DNA from 4 places in the Kitasatospora sp. NPDC048286 genome. Region 4 is predicted to be linked to each of the others. Evidence: riboswitches for the same ligand, from Rfam matches in the RefSeq annotation. Region 4 holds a riboswitch; each other region holds the start of a gene.
The links. Region 4 has a riboswitch for cyclic di-AMP ahead of ACGF13_RS18195 (transglycosylase family protein). Riboswitches for the same ligand answer to the same signal wherever they lie in the genome.

Region 1 (4,903 bases), on a different contig from region 4:
ACGGCGGCGAGTTCGCCGTGCAGCCGGTCGGCGCGGCCGCGCTGGGTGACGGACACGGCGCGGTACCGCGCGGCGGCCACGAGGGCGAGGACGGCGAGTACGCCGGTTGCCGTTACGGACCACTGAGTCATCGTCACGCGGCGAATTCTAGGGTGATGATCCTACGAAGGTGTGAACGGATCTCGCCAAGTGACCGGATCTCGTCAATATCGAGTCAATTCGGCGGCAATCGGCACTCGTTCGACCCCGATCCCACCGCCTGACGAGGGGGCCGACCGGCCTGACCGGCACCGGCGGGCAGCGTCGGAATCGAGCCGGGTGGCCGGATCGCGTTCCACGATGTGTGGGGTCTGTGCGCACGGTGTTCGGAAGGGGCGCGTCCGGGTGCGGAACACCGGCGCCGGGCCGCGCCGGCGCCGGTCCGCTACGCGGGCCAGGCGCGCAGGCCGGTGGTGAGGGTGGCGATGAGGCGGTCCTGGGTGGTGGTGAGGTCCTCGGCGAGCTGGAAGGCGCCGGCGGTGGTGAGCGAGGCGAAGCCGTGGGCGAGGGAGCGGACGGTGCGGGCGGCGTGGATCGCCTCGGAGCCGTCGAGGCCGTACTCCCGCAGGACGGCGACGATCACTCCGACCAGCCGGGCGGCCGCGCGGGCCAGGTCGTCGTCCGGCTGCGGGGCCTGGGGGAGGGCGTTGTAGCGGTGCGGGTGCTCGGTGGCGTACGCGTGGTAGGCGCGCAGCACGGCGGAGACGGCGTCGTCCCCGCTGCGTCCGACGGCCGCCTCGGCCAGCCGGTCGGCCAGTTCCCCGGTGACCCGGACGGCGATCAGCCGCCGCAGTTCGGCGAGGCCGCCGCTGACGTGCTTGTACAGCGAGGGGGTGGCGACCCCGGCCCGGGCGGCGACGGAGGCCAGGGTGAGGGCCTCGGCGCCCTGCTCGTCGATGAGGGCGAGGGCGTGGTCGACGACCTGGTCGGGGGTCAGTCCTACGCGGGGCATGGGCTCGGGCTCTCCGTACGGGTCGAAGTCGGGTGACGTCGGGCGCTGCCGGGCGGGTGCCGGTGACGTCGGCGGGTCGGGCAGGGTCAGGGGTGGGCAGGGGTCGGCGGCGGCGGCGCTCAGCCGAGTTCGGCGAGGAACGACAGCAGGGCGTCCGCGGTGGCCGCCGGGTTGTCGGCCATCGGGTAGTGCCCGGACCCCTCGATCATCGCCTTCCGCGCGCCGAGCGCGGCGGCCTGCCGGTCGGCGACGAGCTCCGGCTTCGGGAAGTCGGGGTCCTTGCCGCCCATGACCACCAGCGCCGGGCACCGCACCGCGGCCGTCCAGCCGACCGGCGCCGAGTCGCCGTGGACGTACCCGCGGGTGGCGGTCTTCCGTCCCGGGGTGCGCAGCGCGGCGACCAGCCCGTCCACGTACGCGTCGAAGTCGGCGGGCTTGGCGCCGGGGAAGGCCATCCGGCGCAGGTAGAAGCCCCAGGAGGCCGGCCAGTGGACGAGGGCGGTGCCCATCAGGGCCATGACGCCGCGCATCAGGGCGCCCGGCGGCGGGCTCTCGACGAAGGCGTCGATCAGGACGATCCCGGCGACCCGCTCGGGCGCGTCCCCGGCGGCCTTCACGACCGTCGCCCCGGTGTACGAGTTGCCGGCGAGGACGGCGCGCTCGATGCCGAGGTGGTCGAGCAGGGCGAGGACGTCGTCGGCGATGGCGGCCGGGCCGTAGTCGTCCCAGCTGATCGAGGATTCGCCGAAGCCCCGCAGGTCCATGGTGACGACCCGGTGGCCGGCGGCGACCAGCAGCGGGCGCAGGTGCCGGTACGCGGCCCGGCTGTCGAGCATGCCCGGGAGCAGGACGACGGGGGTGCCGTCGCCCTGCCGGGTGTCGTCGAAGGCGATCCGGCCGCCGGGAACGGTCAGGTACTGGGTGCTCGGGGTGATGGTGCCGTTCACGGGGTCCTCCTCGGGCCGCGGGTGCGGGGCATCGGCGGTACTGCCGATAGCCATAAAGCTAAGGCTAATAGCCTTAGCCGTCAAGCGGTCGGCGGGCCGGGGGAAACGGGCCAGGGGAAGGGGGCGTGGTCGGACGGGTGCGGTCAGACCCCTTCCACCTTGAACGGGTCGTGCTCGCTGAGCAGCTTCTCCAGCCGGGCCTGGTCCACCCGGGTGACCATCTCGCTGGACTCCTGCCGGTCCCGGACCACCTTCGCCAGCGTGAACGCGGAGGTGACGGTGTAGAGGAGGCCGATCCCGAGGAAGGCCCGGGTCCACCCGCCGACCGGCAGGTAGGCGATCCCGGCGGCGAGGGCGATGCCCGACAGGGCGAAGGAGAGGATGGCCTGGATGTGGTACGCGGCCGTGGTGTGGGTCTGCATCGGTGCGCTCATGGCGTCAGGATGCGGCCGCCCGGCCGGGCCGCACATGAGTAGGGGTACTCAGATGGGGCCGTGCGTGAGGGGCCGTTCGTTGACGTCCGTTCACCTGCCATCGGGCGGCCCGAAACGGATGGCTTGGAATCAGAGCCTCCTAGGATTAACGTTTGATAACGCAGCGCGGTTGTCAACGCCGTACCCAGACGGCACCGTGCGCCGTCGCCTAATCCCGCCGACCCGCCCCCGGGCAGGTCAGGGAGCCGGGGAACCATGTTCCTTGGGGTGAATCGGCGGGGCTCCGGCCCGGCCGTAGGAGACCTTCCTGCTCCGAACCCGTCAGCTAACCCGGTAGGCGCGAAGGAAGGAAAGGAGCGCGCCTCCGTGGCGTCGACGCACACCCCGGCACACCCGGCCGGCCCCGCAGCCGGTACCCAGCTCCTCGACCACCCCGGCCCGGACGGCCCCGAGGCCTTCGGCCCGGAGGCGTTCGCCGCGGAGGCCGACACCAACCGCCACCGGATGCCGCGTCAGACCCGCGGGGCCTCCCCGCTGCTCGGCGTCACCGCCGTAGCCGCCACGCTGGGCGCCACCGGCTTCGCCTCGGCGACCCCGGCCGCCGCCCCCGCCGTCGAGGTCCCGGACGAGACCCCGGTCGCCCTCGCCGCCGACCCCGGCCTCGCGCTCGCCGCCCGCATCCAGCACCAGGCCGACAGCCAGCGCACCGCCGCCGAGGAGACCGCCCGGCTGCAGGCCGCCCAGGAGGCGGAGGCCAAGGCCGCCGCCAAGGAGGCCGAGGCCAAGCGCGCCGCCGAGGAGGCCGAGCGGGCCAAGGCCGCCGCCCTCACCCTCCCGGTGGACGACTACCGGCTCTCCGCCCACTACGGCCAGAGCGCCCGCTACTGGGCCAACCTGCACACCGGCCTGGACTTCGCCGCCGACACCGGCACCCCCGTCCACGCGCTCGGCCAGGGCACCATCACCTCGGCCGGCTGGGCCGGCTCGTACGGCTACCGGATCGTCGAGACCCTGCCCGACGGCACCGAGATCTGGTACTGCCACCTCTCCTCGATCACCAAGGGCTCCGGCAACGTCGCCGCCGGCCAGCAGATCGGCAAGGTCGGCGCGACCGGCAACGTCACCGGCCCCCACCTGCACATGGAGGTCCGCCCCGGCGGCGGCGCCCCGGTCGACCCGGAGCCCTGGCTCCAGCAGCGCGGCCTCAACCCCTGACACCCGCGCACCGACGCACCCGCGGGAGGCCCCCGGGCCGGGGGCCTCCCGCGCCGCGTCTCACTCCTCGACGGGCAGCTGCGCCAGGTACGCGTCGATCTCCTCCGGGCCCGGCTCCGGCGCCAGCTCCGGGAACTCCGTCACCAGCAGCCGCGGCAGCCCCGGCACCGTCCAGTCGCCGAACAGGTCGAGCGCCGCGTCCACCGCCGCCTCCTCGAACCTCCCGAAGTCCCCGGTCAGCTCGTCCGGCATCGGCCGTCCCAGCGCGGTCAGCTGCGCCAGGTTGCGGTAGCTGCGCCGCATCAGGCCCTGCTCCAGCAGCCGACGCGCGCCGTCCGTGGCCATGCCCACCGAGAGCACCCGGGCCGGGCCCCAGCCCCGCTCGTCCGGCTCGTCCAGCCAGCCGGCCGACGCCAGCGCCTCGAACGCCGCCAGCCGCTCCTCCTCGGTGAACTCCCCGAAGCCGGCCAGCCACTCCCGCACCGCCTCCGGGTCCGTGACGTCCGCCCCGTGCGCGTGCAGCAGCAGCGCGTACAGCCGGGGCCAGGTCACCAGGTCGGCGCGGCGCAGCAGCCCGGTCGCGACCTCGCCCTGCCACTCGGCCTCCTCGTGCAGCCGCTCCTGGCGCTTGGCGTTCAGCCGGCGGGCCGCCCGCTGGTGGTCGACCAGCAGCCGGACGGCGTCGCCGTAGGCGAGCGGGTCCTCCTCGGGCGCGGGTTGGACGTACAGGTGGAGCCGCTCGTGGAGCAGGTGCTCCACCGCGTCGGAGGTCAGTTCGGGCCAGCCGTCGTGCATCCTGCCCTCGCCCAGCTCCAGCAGCGCCAGCACCGCGCGCAGCGGCCCCTCGGCCACCGGCGCGCGGCCCTGCTCGGCCGCCCAGGCGAGCAGGTCGGCGGCCTTGGTGCGCGGGGCGAGCCGCAGGTCTTCGTCGTTCATAGTCCGAACGGTAGCCGCCGGGCGGGGATAGGGTCGGCAGCCATGGTCCCCGTACGACTCACCGGCCCGCGACTGGCCGTCCGCGAGTACCACCACACCGAGGGCGACGTGGACGCGCTGCACGCGCTGTTCGGCGACCCGGAGGTCACCCGGTACCTGCCCTTCGGGCCGAGCGACCGGGAGGACTGCGCCGACCAGGTCGAGCTCTACCTGGAGGAGGCGATGGCCGAGGAGCGGGACACCTACCGGCTCGCCGTCACCAGGCTCGCCGACGCCGAGGAGCCGGACGACGCGACGCCGATCGGGCAGGCCTCGCTCACCCTCGAAGGGCACCGCGCCGCCTGGCTCGGGTGCGTGCTGGCCCGCGAGTCCTGGGGCCG
Region 2 (4,903 bases), on a different contig from region 4:
ACCGGTCAGGCGTGCGCTACCGGGAGCACTCGGCCCCCGTGCCCGGAGCGCTCAGCCCCGGGCTCGCCGTACCGATCCGCTGGTCACTCGGCGGAGCGGAAGCGCGGGAAGGCGCCGCGGCCGGCGTACTCGGCGGCGTCGTCGAGGATCTCCTCGATGCGCAGCAGCTGGTTGTACTTGGCGACGCGCTCGGAGCGGGCCGGGGCACCGGTCTTGATCTGGCCGCAGTTGGTGGCGACGGCCAGGTCGGCGATGGTGACGTCCTCGGTCTCGCCGGAGCGGTGCGACATCATGCAGCGGTAGCCGTTGCGCTGGGCCAGCTCGACGGCGTCCAGGGTCTCGGTCAGCGAACCGATCTGGTTCACCTTCACCAGCAGCGCGTTGGCGGTGCCGGTCTCGATGCCGCGGGCCAGGCGGGCCGGGTTGGTGACGAACAGGTCGTCGCCGACCAGCTGGACCTTGTCGCCCAGCTTCTCGGTCATGGCCTTCCAGCCGTCCCAGTCCGACTCGTCCAGCGGGTCCTCGATGGAGACCAGCGGGTAGGCGGCGACCAGCTCGGCGTAGTACTCGATGAGCTCGGCGGCGGTGAGCTCCTTGCCCTCGAAGTGGTAGGCGCCGTCCTCGTAGAACTCGGAGGAGGCGACGTCCAGGGCCAGCGCGACGTCACGGCCGGGCACGTAGCCGGCCTTCTGGATGGCCTCGACGATGAGGTCCAGGGCCTCGCGGTTGGAGTCCAGGTTCGGGGCGAAGCCGCCCTCGTCGCCCAGACCGGTGGACAGGCCGCGCTCCTTCAGCACGCCCTTGAGCGTGTGGTAGACCTCGACGCCCCAGCGGACGGCCTCGGAGAAGGACTCCGCGCCGATCGGGGCGATCATGAACTCCTGGATGTCGACGTTGGAGTCGGCGTGCGACCCACCGTTGAGGATGTTCATCATCGGGACGGGCAGGACGTGCGCGTTCGGGCCGCCCAGGTAGCGGAACAGCGGCAGGTCGCTGGCCTCGGAGGCGGCGTGCGCGACGGCCAGCGAGACGCCCAGGATGGCGTTGGCGCCGAGCGAGGACTTGTCCGGGGTGGCGTCCAGGTCCAGCATGGCCTGGTCGATCAGGCGCTGCTCGGTGGCGTCGTAGCCGACCAGCTCCGGGCCGATCTGCTCGATGACGGCCAGGACGGCCTTCTCGACGCCCTTGCCGAAGTAGCGGTTCTTGTCGCCGTCGCGCAGCTCCAGCGCCTCGAAGGCACCGGTGGAGGCACCCGACGGGACGGCGGCACGACCCGTGCTGCCGTCGTCGAGGCCGACCTCGACCTCGACCGTGGGGTTGCCGCGCGAGTCGAGGATCTCACGGGCTACGACGACATCGATGGACGGCACGAGGCATCTCCTTGCGGAAGCAGGGTCCGGTCTGACGGTGGGTGCTGTCAGCAGGACGATTGCGGAGTCGTTACGACCAGAGCCTAACCGCCCGGGCTCCCGGGGCCACGTCCGCCTCGGTCCCGTCTCAGCGTGTGGCCCCACTACCCACCGGTAGTTCACCTGCTTGTCCCAGCTTGTCCCACCGGAGCGGGCGAATGCGGACGAAGGGGACCGGTAGGACCGGTCCCCTTCGGACGGCGGGCGGAGCGGCACCGGCGTCGGGTCACGACGGGGGTGACGACGGCGTCGGGTGACGGCCGGTGCGACGACGGCGTCGGGTGACGGCCGGTGCGACGGCTCAGCCGAGGTGCAGCACCTGGCCGGGCATGATCAGGTTCGGGTCGCCGCCGACGGTGGCGTGGTTCTGGTCGTACAGCGCGTGCCAGCCGCCGGACACGCCCTGGGCGGCGGCGATGGTCGACAGGGTGTCCCCGGCGCGGACGGTGTAGTCGTGGCCGGCGGCCTGCGGGGCCTGCTGGGCGGCGAGCGGAGCGTACTGCGGCTGGGCGGCGGCCTGGCCGGCGTACTGCTGGTAGACGCTCTGGTGGCTGGTCCAGTACCAGGCGCCGTTGTTCTGGTACCAGAACACCTTGGCGTCGGCGTCCCAGCCGGCCTTGCCGGAGAAGCCCGGGGTCTGCGGCTGCGCCTGCTGCTGCGGGGCGGCCTGCTGGACCGGCTGCGCGGCGGGCTTCTGGACCGGCTTCTGGGCGGCGGGCTGCTGCGCGGCCGGCTTCTCGGCCGGCTTGGCGGCGGGCTTCGGGGTCTGCTGCTTGGGGGCGGACTGCGGCTTGGCGTCCGAGGAGGTGTCGACCACGGCCGCGGCGCCGCCCTTGGTCAGACCCGCCTTCTGGGAGCAGACCGGCCAGGCGCCCGGCCCCTGCGAGGCCAGCACCTTCTCGGCGACCGAGATCTGCTGGGCCTTGCTGGCCTGGTTGGCCTGCGACGCGTAGGCGGTGCCGCCGTACGCCTTCCAGGTGCTGGAGGTGAACTGGAGGCCGCCGTAGAAGCCGTTGCCGGTGTTGATGCCCCAGTTGCCGCCGCTCTCGCACTGGGCGACGGCGTCCCAGGTGGAGGCCGGGGCGGCGGAGGCGCCGGTGGCGGTGAGGAGCGGCATCGCGAGTCCGACGCCGGCCACACCGGCGACGGCGATGGCCTTCTCGGCTTGGGTGCGACGACGGTGACGGCCAGTTCCAACGAACAGCATGAAGAGGTCCCTCTCCGCACGCCTGCGAGGTGAGCTGTCGGGTTCGGACCGGGAGGTGGCCCGGCCGCCGTACGCGGAAACGATTCCGCTCGGGCGGCTTCACCCCAAGCCGTGGGAGACGGCAACAAACCTGGTTCCCCCGCCCCTGCCCAGGGTCTGGTCGGTTTCCCGGGCGCGGCGGGCAGGATTCGGCGTTCCGCGCACGAGGTCCGCAGCTGCGAACTCCAGGGAGAGTAGACAGATCATCAGGACAATCACAAGCTCATATCGTCGATATCACACGACAATTACGGCCCGTGTTCGATCGCCTACCAACGGCGGTGTTATGTCCGGATTGATGGGTGTTCACACCCACGTCGGCGGGCGATCGGCGACGTCCCGTCAGCGTGATCTCAGCAGGTCGGAGGCGTTGGAGAGGCCTGCGAAGGGGTGTACGGAGGGGTATGCGGAGAGCGGCCCTCCGGACTGAATTCCACCGGTAGTTCGCGCAGCCCACGCATGATCAGGCCACCGCGCCAGCGCAGGGCGTCCGGGCTTTCCGCGAGCCGCAGATCGGGCAGCCGGGAAAGCAGCGAGGCCAGCGCCGCACGCCCCTCCAACCGGGCGAGCGGAGCGCCGATGCAGTAGTGGATGCCGTGCCCGAAGCCCAGGTGGGGATTGTCCGCACGGGCCAGGTCCAGGGTGTTCTCGGCGGCGAACCGGGCCGGGTCGCGGTCCGCCGCGGCCAGCACCACCAGCACCGGGTCGCCGACCGGGATGTCCACCCCGCCGATGGTCAGCGGACGGGTCGCGAACCGCCAGGTCGCCAGCTCCACCGGCCCGTCGTAGCGCAGGAGTTCCTCGATCCCGGTCTCCAGCAGCGCGCTCTCCCCGCGCGCCACCGACTCCTGCAGCAGCCGGCGCTGGTCCGGGTTGCGCAGCAGCGCGTACGTGCCGTTGCCGATCAGGTTCACGGTCGTCTCGAAGCCCGCGAACAGGAGGATGAAGGCCATCGCCGCGGCCTCGTTCTCCGTCAGGTGCTCACCGTGGTCACTGGCCCGGATCAGACCGGAGATCAGGTCGTCCCCGAGGTCCGCGCGCTTGCGGTGGATCAGCTCCAGCAGGTACGCCCGCATCCGCTTCACCGCCCGCCCCACGCCGCCGCGCTGGCCGCCGCCTTGCCCCGGCTTCGTGTGTCGCAGCATCATCCCGGCCCAGTCGCGGAAGTCGTCCTGGTCCTCGGCCGGCACCCCGAGCATGTCGCAGATCGCGTAGATGGGGAGCGGGAAGGCGAACTCGTGGATCAGGTCCGCCGAGCCGCGCTGCGCGAAGCCGTCGATCAGCCGGTCGGTGAGCTGCTGCACCCGCGGCTCGAACTCGGCCACCCGGCGCGGCGTGAACGCCTTCGACACCAGGCGGCGCAGCCGGGTGTGGTCCGGCGGGTCGATGTTCAGCAGGTGGGTCATCAGGTCCGCCTGCCGCTCCCCCGGGATGCCCACCCGGCCGGTGCGGTGCGCCTGCTCGCTGTGGTGCGCCGGGTTCTTCGACAGCCGGCTGTCCGCGAGCGCCTGCCGGGCGTCGGCGTACCTGGTCACCAGCCAGGCCTCCACCCCGCTCGGCAGGGTGGTGCGGTGCACCGGGGCGTGCTCGCGCAGCCAGGCGTAGGCGGGGTACGGGTCGGAGGCGAACTCCCAGGTGAACAGCTGTGGGGCGGGGGCATCGGAGGACGCGGCGGCGGGCCGGGCGGGGTCGGGCTGAGCTGGCATGGACCGACCGTATCCGGTGCGACCGGCGCACCCGCCCTCCGGCGGGCCGCGCCCGTCGGGCGGCGCTCCGCGGCGGGGTCATGACCGGGTCACGGCCGGCTCACGGCCGGCTCATGGACAGGCCGTGGCCGGGCCGTTGACCGTCCGTGGACGGGTCGTGGACGGTCCGTGGACAGCTCTTGGCCGACTCTTGGCCGCGGGGCGGGCGTGAGCCTGGTCACCTGAGGGGTAATCCCTGTTGCGGAGGGTCAGGACGTGCCTACGATCCTCCGCAGTACGCGTGGGCGCCGGTGCGGTGTCGCCCACAGGGAGGAGCAGGCCATGCGGGTCAGCGGGTCAGTCGTCGTCATCGCGGTCCTCGACGGCGGGTCGGGCGCGGGCCTCGCCCGCCGGTTCTCCGCGGCCGGCGCCGCCGGAATGCTGATCGCCGACCAGTACGTCGGCGTCGCCGAGGACCTCGCCACCGAACTCGACCGGCCGGGCTGCCCCGTCGTCGGCGTCTGCGGCGACATCCGCCGCCCCAGCGACGTCGCCGCCCTCGT
Region 3 (4,903 bases), on a different contig from region 4:
CCGGGCCCGCTCGGCGGCACCCAGACCGTTCAGCAGCTTCTGCGCCCCGGCGAGCCGCTGCTGGATCTGCTGCTTGGTGTCGGCGAGCGTGCGGCGGGTCTGGTCCAGTTCGGCGAGCTTGCCGGCCGCCTCGGTGCGGCGCTGGTCGAGCCGGCGCTGCCGGGTGACCAGCTCGTGCAGGGTCTCCTGCTGGCGCGCGGCGGCCTGGCCCAGGGTGCGGGCGCGGACCAGGTAGCCCTCCGGGTCGGGCGAGAGGAACAGCTGGGCGGTCTGGGCCATCCCGCCGCCGCGGTACTCGGCCCCGGCCACCGTCGCCAGGTCGCCGCGCAGCTCGTTGAGCTGGTCCTGGGCGATGGCGATCTCGCCCTGGAGGATCGTGGTCTCGCCCTGGAGCCGCCGCTGGGCCTCCTGCGCCGCGTTGGCCTTCTCGGAGGCCTGCTCGGCCTCGTCGTACAGCTGCTCGACCTGCGTCCTGACGTCCTGACGGTCGCCCGGGTCCGGGCTGTCCGGCGCGGCCTGGGCGCGGCCTCCGGCGGCCACGCCCAGCGCGGTGGCGGCGGCCGCGGTCAGCACCAGCGCCCGGGTGAGCAGTTGGGAACGGCGGTGCACGGGCATGGCGGCAGCGGCTCCAATCCTGCGGCGCGGCCCCGCCGCCGCACCGGGACGGGCGGCCGTCGAGCGGGAGTCCGGTGGCAGACGTTAGCGAGTCCGGGCAAGCGAGTCCAAACCCCTCCCAACCCGAATATTCGACCCCTAATCGGACATCAGCTCGATCCGCCGGAAAAGCCGCAGGCCCGGCCTTCCCTGGGGAAGGCCGGGCCCGGAGGCGTCCGAGCGGGGATCAGACCCGCACGATGGAGGCCAGCGGCATGTTGCCGACCGCCTCGTAGCGCACCGACGCACCCGGCTTGGGAGCGTGCAGCACCTGGCCGTTGCCGGCGTAGATGCCGACGTGGTGGGCGTCGCTGTAGAAGATCAGCAGGTCGCCGGGCTGGGCCTGGGAGATGTCCGAGCCGATCCGGGTGCCGGCCCCGGCCTGCGCCTGCGAGGTGCGCGGCAGCGACACCCCGGCCTGGTTGAACGCCCAGACCATCAGGCCGGAGCAGTCGAAGGAGCCCGGGCCGGTGGCGCCCCAGACGTACGGGCTGCCGACCTTGGACGCGGCGTACGAGAGGGCGGCGGCACCGCGCGAGCTGCCCGCGGCCACCTTCACCGGAGCGGCGGTCGAGCCGGTCGCCAGGTTGCCGCGGCTGTTGTCGCGCGAGGCGCGGTCGGCCTGCTGCTGCGCCTGGGCGGCGTCGGCCTTGGCCTTGGCGTCGGCCGCGGCCTTCTCCTCGGCCTGGCGCAGCGCCTGGCGGTCCTGCTCGGTCAGGGTGTTGAGCAGGTCCTGGGCCGCCTTCAGCTTGCCCTGGACCTCGTCCTTGGAGGCCTTCAGCTGCTGGGTGGTCGACTCCAGCTCGGCGAGCTTGCCCTGGGCCTCGTTGCGGTCCTGGTCGAGCTTGCGCTGCTGCTCCTGGAGCTCCTTCAGCTGACCCTTCTGGGTGCTGCCGGCCTGGTTCAGCGTGCCGGCCTGGCTGAGGAAGTTGTCCGGGCTGGAGGAGAACATCAGCTGGACGGTCGGGGATATGCCCCCGTTGCGGTACTGCTCGCCGGCGATCTCGGCGAGGCCGCCCTGGAGCTCGGTGACCTGGGCCTGCTGACGGGCCACCTGGTCCTGCAGGCCGGAGACCTGCTTCTCCAGCTCCTGCTGCTTGGCCTGGGCGGCGTTGTAGTTCTCGGTCGCGACCTCGGCCTGCTCGTTGAGCTGGTCGACCTGCCCCTTGACCTGTTCCTTGGTCGGCTGCGGGTCCGCGTGGGCACCCTGCGCGGAGAGGACGACGGCCGCCGCGGCGACACCCGTCAGGATCGAGACGCGGGCGCGACCGGCGGGCTTGGGACGACGATGGGACGCCACGAAGGCGGACTCCTTCTTCCTACATCCGCCTACCGGGTGAGCTGACGGGTTCGGGCCGGAAGCATGCCCTACGACGCCTCACGGCCGTTCCACCGGCCGACCTGGCGCCGATTCACCCCGGAGGAACGTGGTTCCCCGGCTCCGCTCCGCAGCGCCCCCGAATACTGGGCTCCCCTGTCGGGCAGTCGCTTCGACCTGCCCCGCTGCCTCGCGAACTCGGCGGTAACCACCGCCGCCACCCTGGCTGGGCGATCGACAGTGCGGTGGTTCGGAGCATGACCCTAGTAACTGAACCGTGATCCGTTCAAATCCTTGTCAGAAAAAAGACAGAAGATTACCCAAGTTCTTTTGTGAAAATGACCGATGGTGACCACAGGCACACACAAGGCTGATCGGTTCTCAGCATGTGGTCAGGAAAGGGCGGGAAAGCCGAACGCCACCCCCACGGCGAGGGTGGCGCTTTTCACAGGCCCCCGAGGAGCCCCGCGGGCGTGTCGGGCCGTCAGACCCGGCGGATGGTGTTGATCGGCATCGCGTCGGCCTTCATCACCTTCACCACGTCACCGGTGTGCGGCGCGTGGACCACCATGCCGTTGCCGATGTACATCCCGACGTGGTGCATGTCGGAGCCGTAGATCACCAGGTCGCCGGGCTGGGCCTGGTCCAGCGAGGGCACCCGGGTGCCGTAGTGGCCCTGCTCCTGCGAGGTGCGCGGCAGCGAGACGCCCGCCTGCCCGTACGACCAGACCATCAGGCCCGAGCAGTCGAAGGTGGTCGAGCCGGTGGCGCCCCACACGTACGGCGAGCCCTGCTTGCTCATCGCCTTGGCCATCGCCACGGCCGCGTAGCCGCTGGCCGGCGGCAGGCTGCCGAGGTCGACCCGCTCGCTGCCGCGCGAGGCGCGGTCGTCCTGCGCCTGCTGGGCCTTCAGCGCGGCGCGGTCGGCGGCGCTGAGCGAGTTCAGCAGGTCCTGGGCGGCCTTCAGCTTGGTGTTGACGTCCGCCTTGGCCTGGTTGAGGTCCTTGGTGGTGGTGTCCAGCGAGGCGAGCACGGCGGCCGCCTCGGCCTTCTCCTGGTCCAGCCGGCGCTGCTGCTCCAGCAGCCCCTTGAGCGCCTCGGCCTGGCTGGTGCTGGCCTGCTGGACGGTCGAGGCCTTCTCCAGGTAACCGGACGGGTCGGAGGAGAGCATCAGCTGGACGGACGGGTCGATGCCGCCGGAGCGGTACTGATCCCCCGCCACCTCGGCCAGGCCGCCCTGGAGCTGGGTCATCTGCTCCTGGCTGCGGGCCACCTGGTCCTGCAGCTGGTCGGCCTGCTTGCGCAGCTGGTCGGCCCGCTCCTTGGCGCCGTTGTACTTCTCCGCCGCCTGCTCCTGCTCCTCCTGGAGCTGGTCGATCTGCGCCTTGACGTCCGCCTTGTTCGGCTGCGGCGCGGCGTGCGCGGCCACCTGGGCGGAGAGGGCGACCGCGGTCGCAGCGGCAGCGGTGAGCACGGAGATCCGCGCGCGGCTCGGCTGCTTGGGACGGCGGTGGGAGGCCAAGGGACCGGCTCCTTCTTCCAGCGGACTCACCTGATGGGATGAGATTCCCGAAAATAGGTTTGACGCCAGACCCTAGTGAAGATCTATCCGTTTTGCCACTCCCCCGATGGCATGAACTCGGCCACCCCACACTGACTCCACAGCCCCCTCACAAAGCCCCGGGACCACCCCTGACCAGGAATCACACGGAATCGGCCGAGGTCAGGGCCGGGCCAGCCGGTTCAACAGCAGCACCGACGCCACGGGGCGCGCGCCCGCCTTCCGCACGCCCTCCGCGACCTCCCGGTCGGTGGACACCACCACCACCGGACGACCCTGCGGCTCGGCCCGCACCAGACGGCGGATCAGCTCGTCGGCCGTCTCCCCGGTCCGACTGAACCGCACCCGGACCCCGCGCGGTGGCGCCATGATCACCGGGACGTCCAGATCCTGCCCGTCGAACACGCAGGTGACCTCCGCCTGGGTGCGCTGGGCCAGCATCGCCAGCCCGCCCAGCAGCCGGATCCGCTGCTGCTCCAGCGGCAGCGCCGGATAGCCGGTCTTGGTCACGTTGTAGCCGTCCACCACCAGGTGCACCTGGGGGATCGCCAGCAGCTGGTCCAGCAGCGCCGGATCGTCCTCGGCCAGCCCGCGCCGGGCCACGTCGTGCGGCGAGGCCGCCCCCGGCACCACCGCCTCCACCAGGTCCGCCGGGCGGATCTGGGAGACCGGCAGCGCCAGCTCCCGCTGCAGACCCTGGGCCGACTGCAGCACGGTGTCCAGCAGCAGCCGCAGCCGCATGTCCTCGACGCTGCGCCCCTCGCGGGCCGACCGGCGGCCCTGCTCGGCCGCGGTCTCCAGTTCGGAGAGCCGGTGCCGGAGCCTGCGCGCCTCGGTCTCGGCAGCGCCGCGCTCGGCCGCGGCCTGCGCCTTCAGGGCCTCCAGCTCACCGCTCACCCGGCGGGTCTCGGCCTGCGCCCGGCGGGTGTCGCTCTCCAGCGACCGCACCTTCTTGCGCAGCGACTCGGCCTCCTTGCGGACACCGTCGGACTCGGCCCGCTGCCGGTCCAGGTCCGCCCGGGCGGCGGCCCGCACCTCGGCCAGCTCGGCCTGCAGCTTCTCCACCAGCCGGGCCGCCTCCGCGGCCGCGTCCTCGGCACCGGCCCGCTCGGCCTCCTCGCCGGCCTCGGCCACCAGCCGGCTCCAGCCCGACGAACGCACCAGGTAGGCGGCGGCCGCGACGTCCATCGGATCGGCCGCGCTCGGGACGGTGCCGGACTCCAGCGCCCTCACCAGGTCCGGCTGCCCGAGGCGCAGCCGCTCAGCTATCCGCACCCGGAAGGCCGGCTCCGCCTCCAGCGCCGCCGCCAGCGCCGTGGCCGCGTACTTGGCCCGCCGCACCGGGGTGAACTTGACGTACTGGCGCAGGC
Region 4 (4,903 bases):
CGCTGACCACGATCCGCCAGCCGGTCGAGGCGATGGCCACGGCGGCGGTGGACGCGCTGCTGGAGGAGGTCGGCGGAAACGCCGCCCAGCGGGGCGAGTTCATGTTCCAGCCGGAGCTGGTGATGCGCGGGTCCACGGGGGCCTGCGCGCGCTGAATCCCGGCGGCCGCGGCCGACGCGCGGGCCCCGGAGGGCGGTTGCCCTCCGGGGCCCTTCGGCGTGCGCGCGGCCGGTCGTGGCGGCCGTCGGGTGGTCAGCCCTCCTGGGTGGTCGGCCGGTCGGCGGTCAGACGGTGCCCGTCGGCCGCGTCGCCGGTCCGGGTCTCGGTGCGGCGGCCGCGGGCCAGGTAGTCGCGCAGGACCAGTTCGACGGCGTCCTGGGGGTTCTTGGTGCCGGAGAGCATCATCACGTCGATCGCGAGGTTCGCGTCGAGGGTGACGGTGACCTGGGCCATGTGGACTCCTCCTCGGGTGTCCTCGGGTGTCCTCGGGTGCAGAGCAGCAGCATGCCCGTTGGAGCGGGGATCCACCACGGGGATACGGCCGGAGGTACGCCGGAACCCCCGGGGGGAGCGACCAGACTCTCCCCGGGGGCGTGGGTGGTCAGCGTTCGGGCGACAGCTGACAGATGATGAAATCTGTTACCTGTTACCTGTTACCTGTTACCTGTTACCTGTTACCTGTTACCTGTCAGCTGAAGCCCGTCGGCTGTCCGACTGCGCGCCGTACTCAGACCCGGCCGGCGAAGTCCGGGGCCCAGTTGGCGATGCTCTGCTCGCGGACGCCCGAGCTCGGGTTGGCGGCCTCGACGTACTTGCCGTTGCCGACGTAGATCGCGACGTGGTAGACGCCGGAGTCCTTGCCGTTGTTGGACCAGAACAGCAGGTCGCCCGGCTGGAGGCTGTCCAGCGAGACGTGGGTGCTGGCGGCGGCCTGGTCGGCGGCGACGCGCGGGACGGAGACGCCCGCGGCGCGCAGCGCGGCCTGGGTCAGGCCGGAGCAGTCCCAGCCGCCGTTGCCGGTGCCGCCGTAGACGTACGCCTGACCGACCTTCGACTCGGCGAAGGCGACCGCGGCGGCCATGCTGCCGGTGGCGGCCGGAGCCTGGGTCTGGGCCTGCGGCGCGGGCTTGGTGGCCGGCTTGGCGGCCGGGGCCGGGGTCTGCGCGGTCGGCTGGGCGTTCACGGCACCGCCGTTCGCGGACTGGCCGGACTTCTGGGAGCGGTCCGACCCGGTGGAGTCCGAGCCGTTCGCACCGCCGAAGGACAGCTGCTGGCCCGGGTAGATGGTGTCCGGGCCCTCGGTCAGGGTGCCGCGGTTGAGCTCGTACAGCCGCTGCCAGCCGCCCTGCACGTTGTGCTGGTCGGCGATCGAGGACAGCCAGTCGCCCTCGACCACGGTGTAGTCGCCGCCCTGGGCCTGCTGCTGACGCTTCTGGACCCAGTCGCCTCGGTTGCCGGAGGCGGTGGAGCCGGCGGTGGCCTGCGCGCCGTCCTGGGCGGGCGCGGCGGGCTTCGTGGCGGGGGCCTGGGGCTTCGCGGCCGGAGCGGCCGGCTTGGCGCTCTGGACGGGCGCGGCGGGCTTGGAAGCGGTCGAGCCCGTGGTCGAGCCCGCCGAGGTGTCGACGGCGGCCGGGGTGCCGCCCTTGGTCAGGCCGGCCTTGACGGAGCAGACGGGCCAGGCACCCGGGCCCTGCGAGGCGAGGACCTTCTCGGCGATCGCGATCTGCTGGTCCTTGGTGGCCAGGTCGGCGCGCGCCGCGTAGGCGGTGCCGCCGAAGGCGGACCAGGTGCTGGAGGTGAACTGGAGGCCGCCGTAGAAGCCGTTGCCGGTGTTGATGCTCCAGTTGCCGCCGCTCTCGCACTGGGCGACCTTGTCCCAGGTGGCGACGGAGGCGGCCGAGGCGGTGCCCGAGGTGAGGCAGGGGACGGTGAGGCCGACGCCCGCGACGCCGAGGGCGGCGATCACGCGGCGGGTGCGGCTGGGCAGGCTGGTGCCGTTGGTGGGCAGCATGAAGACGGAGTCCTCTCCCACGCCTGCGAGGTGAGCTGTCGGATTCGGGCTGGAGTTGCCCGGCCGCGCTGGTGGGCGCGGCTTCACCCCTAGCCCTGGACCGTTCCGGAGACCGGTCCGGGGCGACTTACCTGTGGGTCCCCCGCTCCTGCCGTGGTGCGTTTTCGCGCTGCCAGGACATCCGACGGCAGGACTCGGCGTCGCGGATGAACCGGGTTCGTGTGGTCACGAACGGGGAGCACGTTAATCAGACTCAAGTTCAAACTGCAAACCACTGTGATGTGCATCACGGTTTAGTGGGAACTGCCAAAATTGCTGCCACCCATGATCGCAAATGATCGTTTTCGGGCAATGTCGTTGCTGAAGTCGACAACTGGCTTCACCTCAGGGCTGACGTGACGGCGCGTCGAGTCGCGGAGTCGGCGCACCCTGACGGTGGGGGAGTGGTCACGATTCGAACGCCTGGGCCCGCGCTCCCTATTCCGTTTCAAATACCGCCAGAACGGACATTCCGCGCCATTTTCGCGTCATTGTCGTCCGCATCCCGGCGGGAGGGTGGCACGGGAGGGGCGACCCGGGAGGGACGACGCTCGGGCGGTGGGAGTGGGAGGGGTAAAGCGAAGGGCCCGGAACGCAAGCCGTTCCGGGCCCTTCGGAGCGCGCCGAGCGGCGCGCGGAGTCGACTACTGCCCGGCGGGCGCCTCGGCGGCCGCGTGGGCGCCGCGAGCACCCTCCACGACCCCCTCGGCCTCGGCGGCGGCCGCCGCCTCCGCCTCGGCCCGCGCCAGGTCCTCCGGGGACGGCGTGGGCAGCGCGGCCAGGTACGTGGAGGCGATCAGCTGGCCGACCGACGGGTACGAGCCCAGCGGCGCGGCCGACGGGCAGCCGGTCTCCTCGGCGGCGGTGGCGAGCAGCTCGGAGTCCGCCTCCGGGCCGATCACCAGCGGGGCCAGCGCCGGGCGCTGCGAGCCGGTCTCCCTGAGGTGGTTGACGGCCGCGGCCACCGAGCCGGGCACGTCGAGCGCGGCGGCGACGACCGGCACGGCCAGTCGGGCGGCCAGCAGCACGCCGGTGATGCCGGCCGCCGCGGCGGCGTCCTCGCCGCCGACGGTGGTCAGCACCACGCCGTCCGCGGCGGTCGCGATGGCGAACAGCCGGGCGCGGTCGGCCCGGGCCAGCCCGGCCTCGGACAGCCGGACGTGCACGGCCTCGGCCAGCAGCGGGTGCGGGCCCAGCGGGTCGGTGACGGGTGCGCCGTACTCGGCGGCGAGCGCGTGAAGCTCGGTCAGGAAGGTGTGCGGGCCGGGCACCAGCGGCACCAGGACGGGCATCGGCAGCCCGGCCTCGGCGGCCAGGGTCAGCAGCTCGGCCACGGTGCGGTCCTCGCCGTCCGCGCCCTCGGTGCCGTCACCCGGGAGGTAGCCGACCGCGGTCTGGACGCCGTTCTGCTCGGTGCGGACGATCGAGAGCAGCTCCTCGACGACCGAGCGGGACTCGGGCCCGGCGGTCGCGGGCACGGCGAGCACCAGGGCCGGGGCGCCGGCCGGGATCTCGGGGCGCTCGGGACGACGGTGGCGCCCCCGCGCACGGGAGCCTGGAGTGCGGACGGGCAGTGGCGCGCCCGGGATGGCTGCGGTGCTCATGCCGGAGATCGTAGGACATCTGCCCGTCAGGCTTGCAGTCGGCTGCCGTGCGGGATTCACGTGAGCGCCGTGCGGACCCGGTGCGTCCTCGGCGTCGGTCCGGGCGCTTTGCCTACAATCCGGACATTCTTCGCCCAACCCCCGCATGGTCGCCCGTGGTTGTCTCGACGTGATCCGAGGGGCGGGCGTTGCACCCGGGGCGCGTGAGATGTCTCACAGCATGAGGGTGGTTTGACTGAGGGTCACGGGCATGCGACTCCCGGCATTCGAAGATCAACATTCGGCGGGGAGGTGCTCACGGCCGGTTATCGCAAACTCGGCGATTCCATCGGCTATGTCCGTTTACGTACCGTCAGGAGAAGGGTCCGTGAAGAGTTCGCGCCTGCGGATAAAAGGCCTCGTGCACCTGCAATGTCTCGTGCTGATGCACGTGCACTGCAGCTATCATCGCGTCAAGTGAGGCGTTGTGCCGGACCGGTACGGGGCCGGTCCGTTCGTTTCGGCGGTGCCGGGGGCGCCGCGCTGGACGACAACTCCGGAGCTCTTCGGGAGACTTCTATGCACGACTCGCAGGACACGCACGGTTCGTACGACACCTACAACGGGATGGCCGCCGCCGATCTCCAGGGGGTGGTCTGGCAAAAGAGCCTGCACAGCAACTCCCAGGGCAACTGCGTCGAGTTCGCGGCCCTGCCGGGCGGCGACGTGGCGATGCGCAACTCGCGCTTCCCGGACGGACCGGCCCTCATCTACACCCGGGCCGAGATCGCCGCCCTGCTGCTGGGGGCGAAGGACGGGGAGTTCGACCACCTGGCGGTCTGACCGGCCGCCGTGCTCCACCATCGGGGGGCCGTCGTGGGTGCCGACACCACGACGGCCTTTGTCTTTTCCTTGCTCCGGACGACCCCTTCTTCGGACGACCTCCGCTACGGAGGCCTCGTCCGGCGGCGTCCCAAGGAGCCGTGCGGCCGTCCCGCCGCCCTGGGCCGCTCGCGGGCCGACGGCACCGGAAGGTCTCGGCGGGGCCTGGTGGAAGGGCCCGGAGTGTGGTCCTCCCGGGGCTTCCCGCGACCGGCCACACGCCGTCAGGCGCAGGGGCCGTCCCGGGTGGCAGGGTCCGTCCCGGGTGCACGGGTCCGTCCCGCCTGCGCGGCCCGTCCTAGGCCGAGCGCCGATGCCGTCCGCCGACCTCGACGGGCCCGTCGAGCGGTGAGCGGCCGCCGAGCCCGGGGTGTCCGTCCAGCGGATA

Region 1: another riboswitch for cyclic di-AMP. It lies ahead of ACGF13_RS31935 (M23 family metallopeptidase); the one in region 4 lies ahead of ACGF13_RS18195 (transglycosylase family protein).
Region 2: another riboswitch for cyclic di-AMP. It lies ahead of ACGF13_RS14905 (transglycosylase family protein); the one in region 4 lies ahead of ACGF13_RS18195 (transglycosylase family protein).
Region 3: another riboswitch for cyclic di-AMP. It lies ahead of ACGF13_RS06070 (NlpC/P60 family protein); the one in region 4 lies ahead of ACGF13_RS18195 (transglycosylase family protein).

What each region holds. Positions count from the first base shown of each region.
Region 1 is NZ_JBICZE010000015.1:215,716-220,618, forward strand. Features, by position in the region: gene ACGF13_RS31915 (sensor histidine kinase) at 1-131, opposite strand, end outside; gene ACGF13_RS31920 (TetR/AcrR family transcriptional regulator) at 425-991, opposite strand; gene ACGF13_RS31925 (alpha/beta fold hydrolase) at 1,111-1,938, opposite strand; gene ACGF13_RS31930 (YiaA/YiaB family inner membrane protein) at 2,082-2,372, opposite strand; cyclic di-AMP (ydaO/yuaA leader) riboswitch at 2,568-2,726, shown strand; gene ACGF13_RS31935 (M23 family metallopeptidase) at 2,739-3,587, shown strand; gene ACGF13_RS31940 (hypothetical protein) at 3,648-4,523, opposite strand; gene ACGF13_RS31945 (GNAT family N-acetyltransferase) at 4,566-4,903, shown strand, end outside.
Region 2 is NZ_JBICZE010000005.1:527,062-531,964, forward strand. Features, by position in the region: gene eno (phosphopyruvate hydratase) at 84-1,370, opposite strand; gene ACGF13_RS14905 (transglycosylase family protein) at 1,711-2,616, opposite strand; cyclic di-AMP (ydaO/yuaA leader) riboswitch at 2,622-2,788, opposite strand; gene ACGF13_RS14910 (cytochrome P450) at 3,009-4,361, opposite strand; gene ACGF13_RS14915 (SDR family NAD(P)-dependent oxidoreductase) at 4,683-4,903, shown strand, end outside.
Region 3 is NZ_JBICZE010000002.1:387,941-392,843, forward strand. Features, by position in the region: gene ACGF13_RS06065 (NlpC/P60 family protein) at 1-615, opposite strand, end outside; gene ACGF13_RS06070 (NlpC/P60 family protein) at 842-1,954, opposite strand; cyclic di-AMP (ydaO/yuaA leader) riboswitch at 1,965-2,118, opposite strand; gene ACGF13_RS06075 (NlpC/P60 family protein) at 2,457-3,494, opposite strand; gene ACGF13_RS06080 (NYN domain-containing protein) at 3,696-4,903, opposite strand, start outside.
Region 4 is NZ_JBICZE010000006.1:609,263-614,165, forward strand. Features, by position in the region: gene ACGF13_RS18185 (LacI family DNA-binding transcriptional regulator) at 1-155, shown strand, start outside; gene ACGF13_RS18190 (hypothetical protein) at 253-453, opposite strand; gene ACGF13_RS18195 (transglycosylase family protein) at 728-2,032, opposite strand; cyclic di-AMP (ydaO/yuaA leader) riboswitch at 2,019-2,180, opposite strand; gene ACGF13_RS18200 (sirohydrochlorin chelatase) at 2,695-3,654, opposite strand; gene ACGF13_RS18205 (DUF397 domain-containing protein) at 4,213-4,476, shown strand.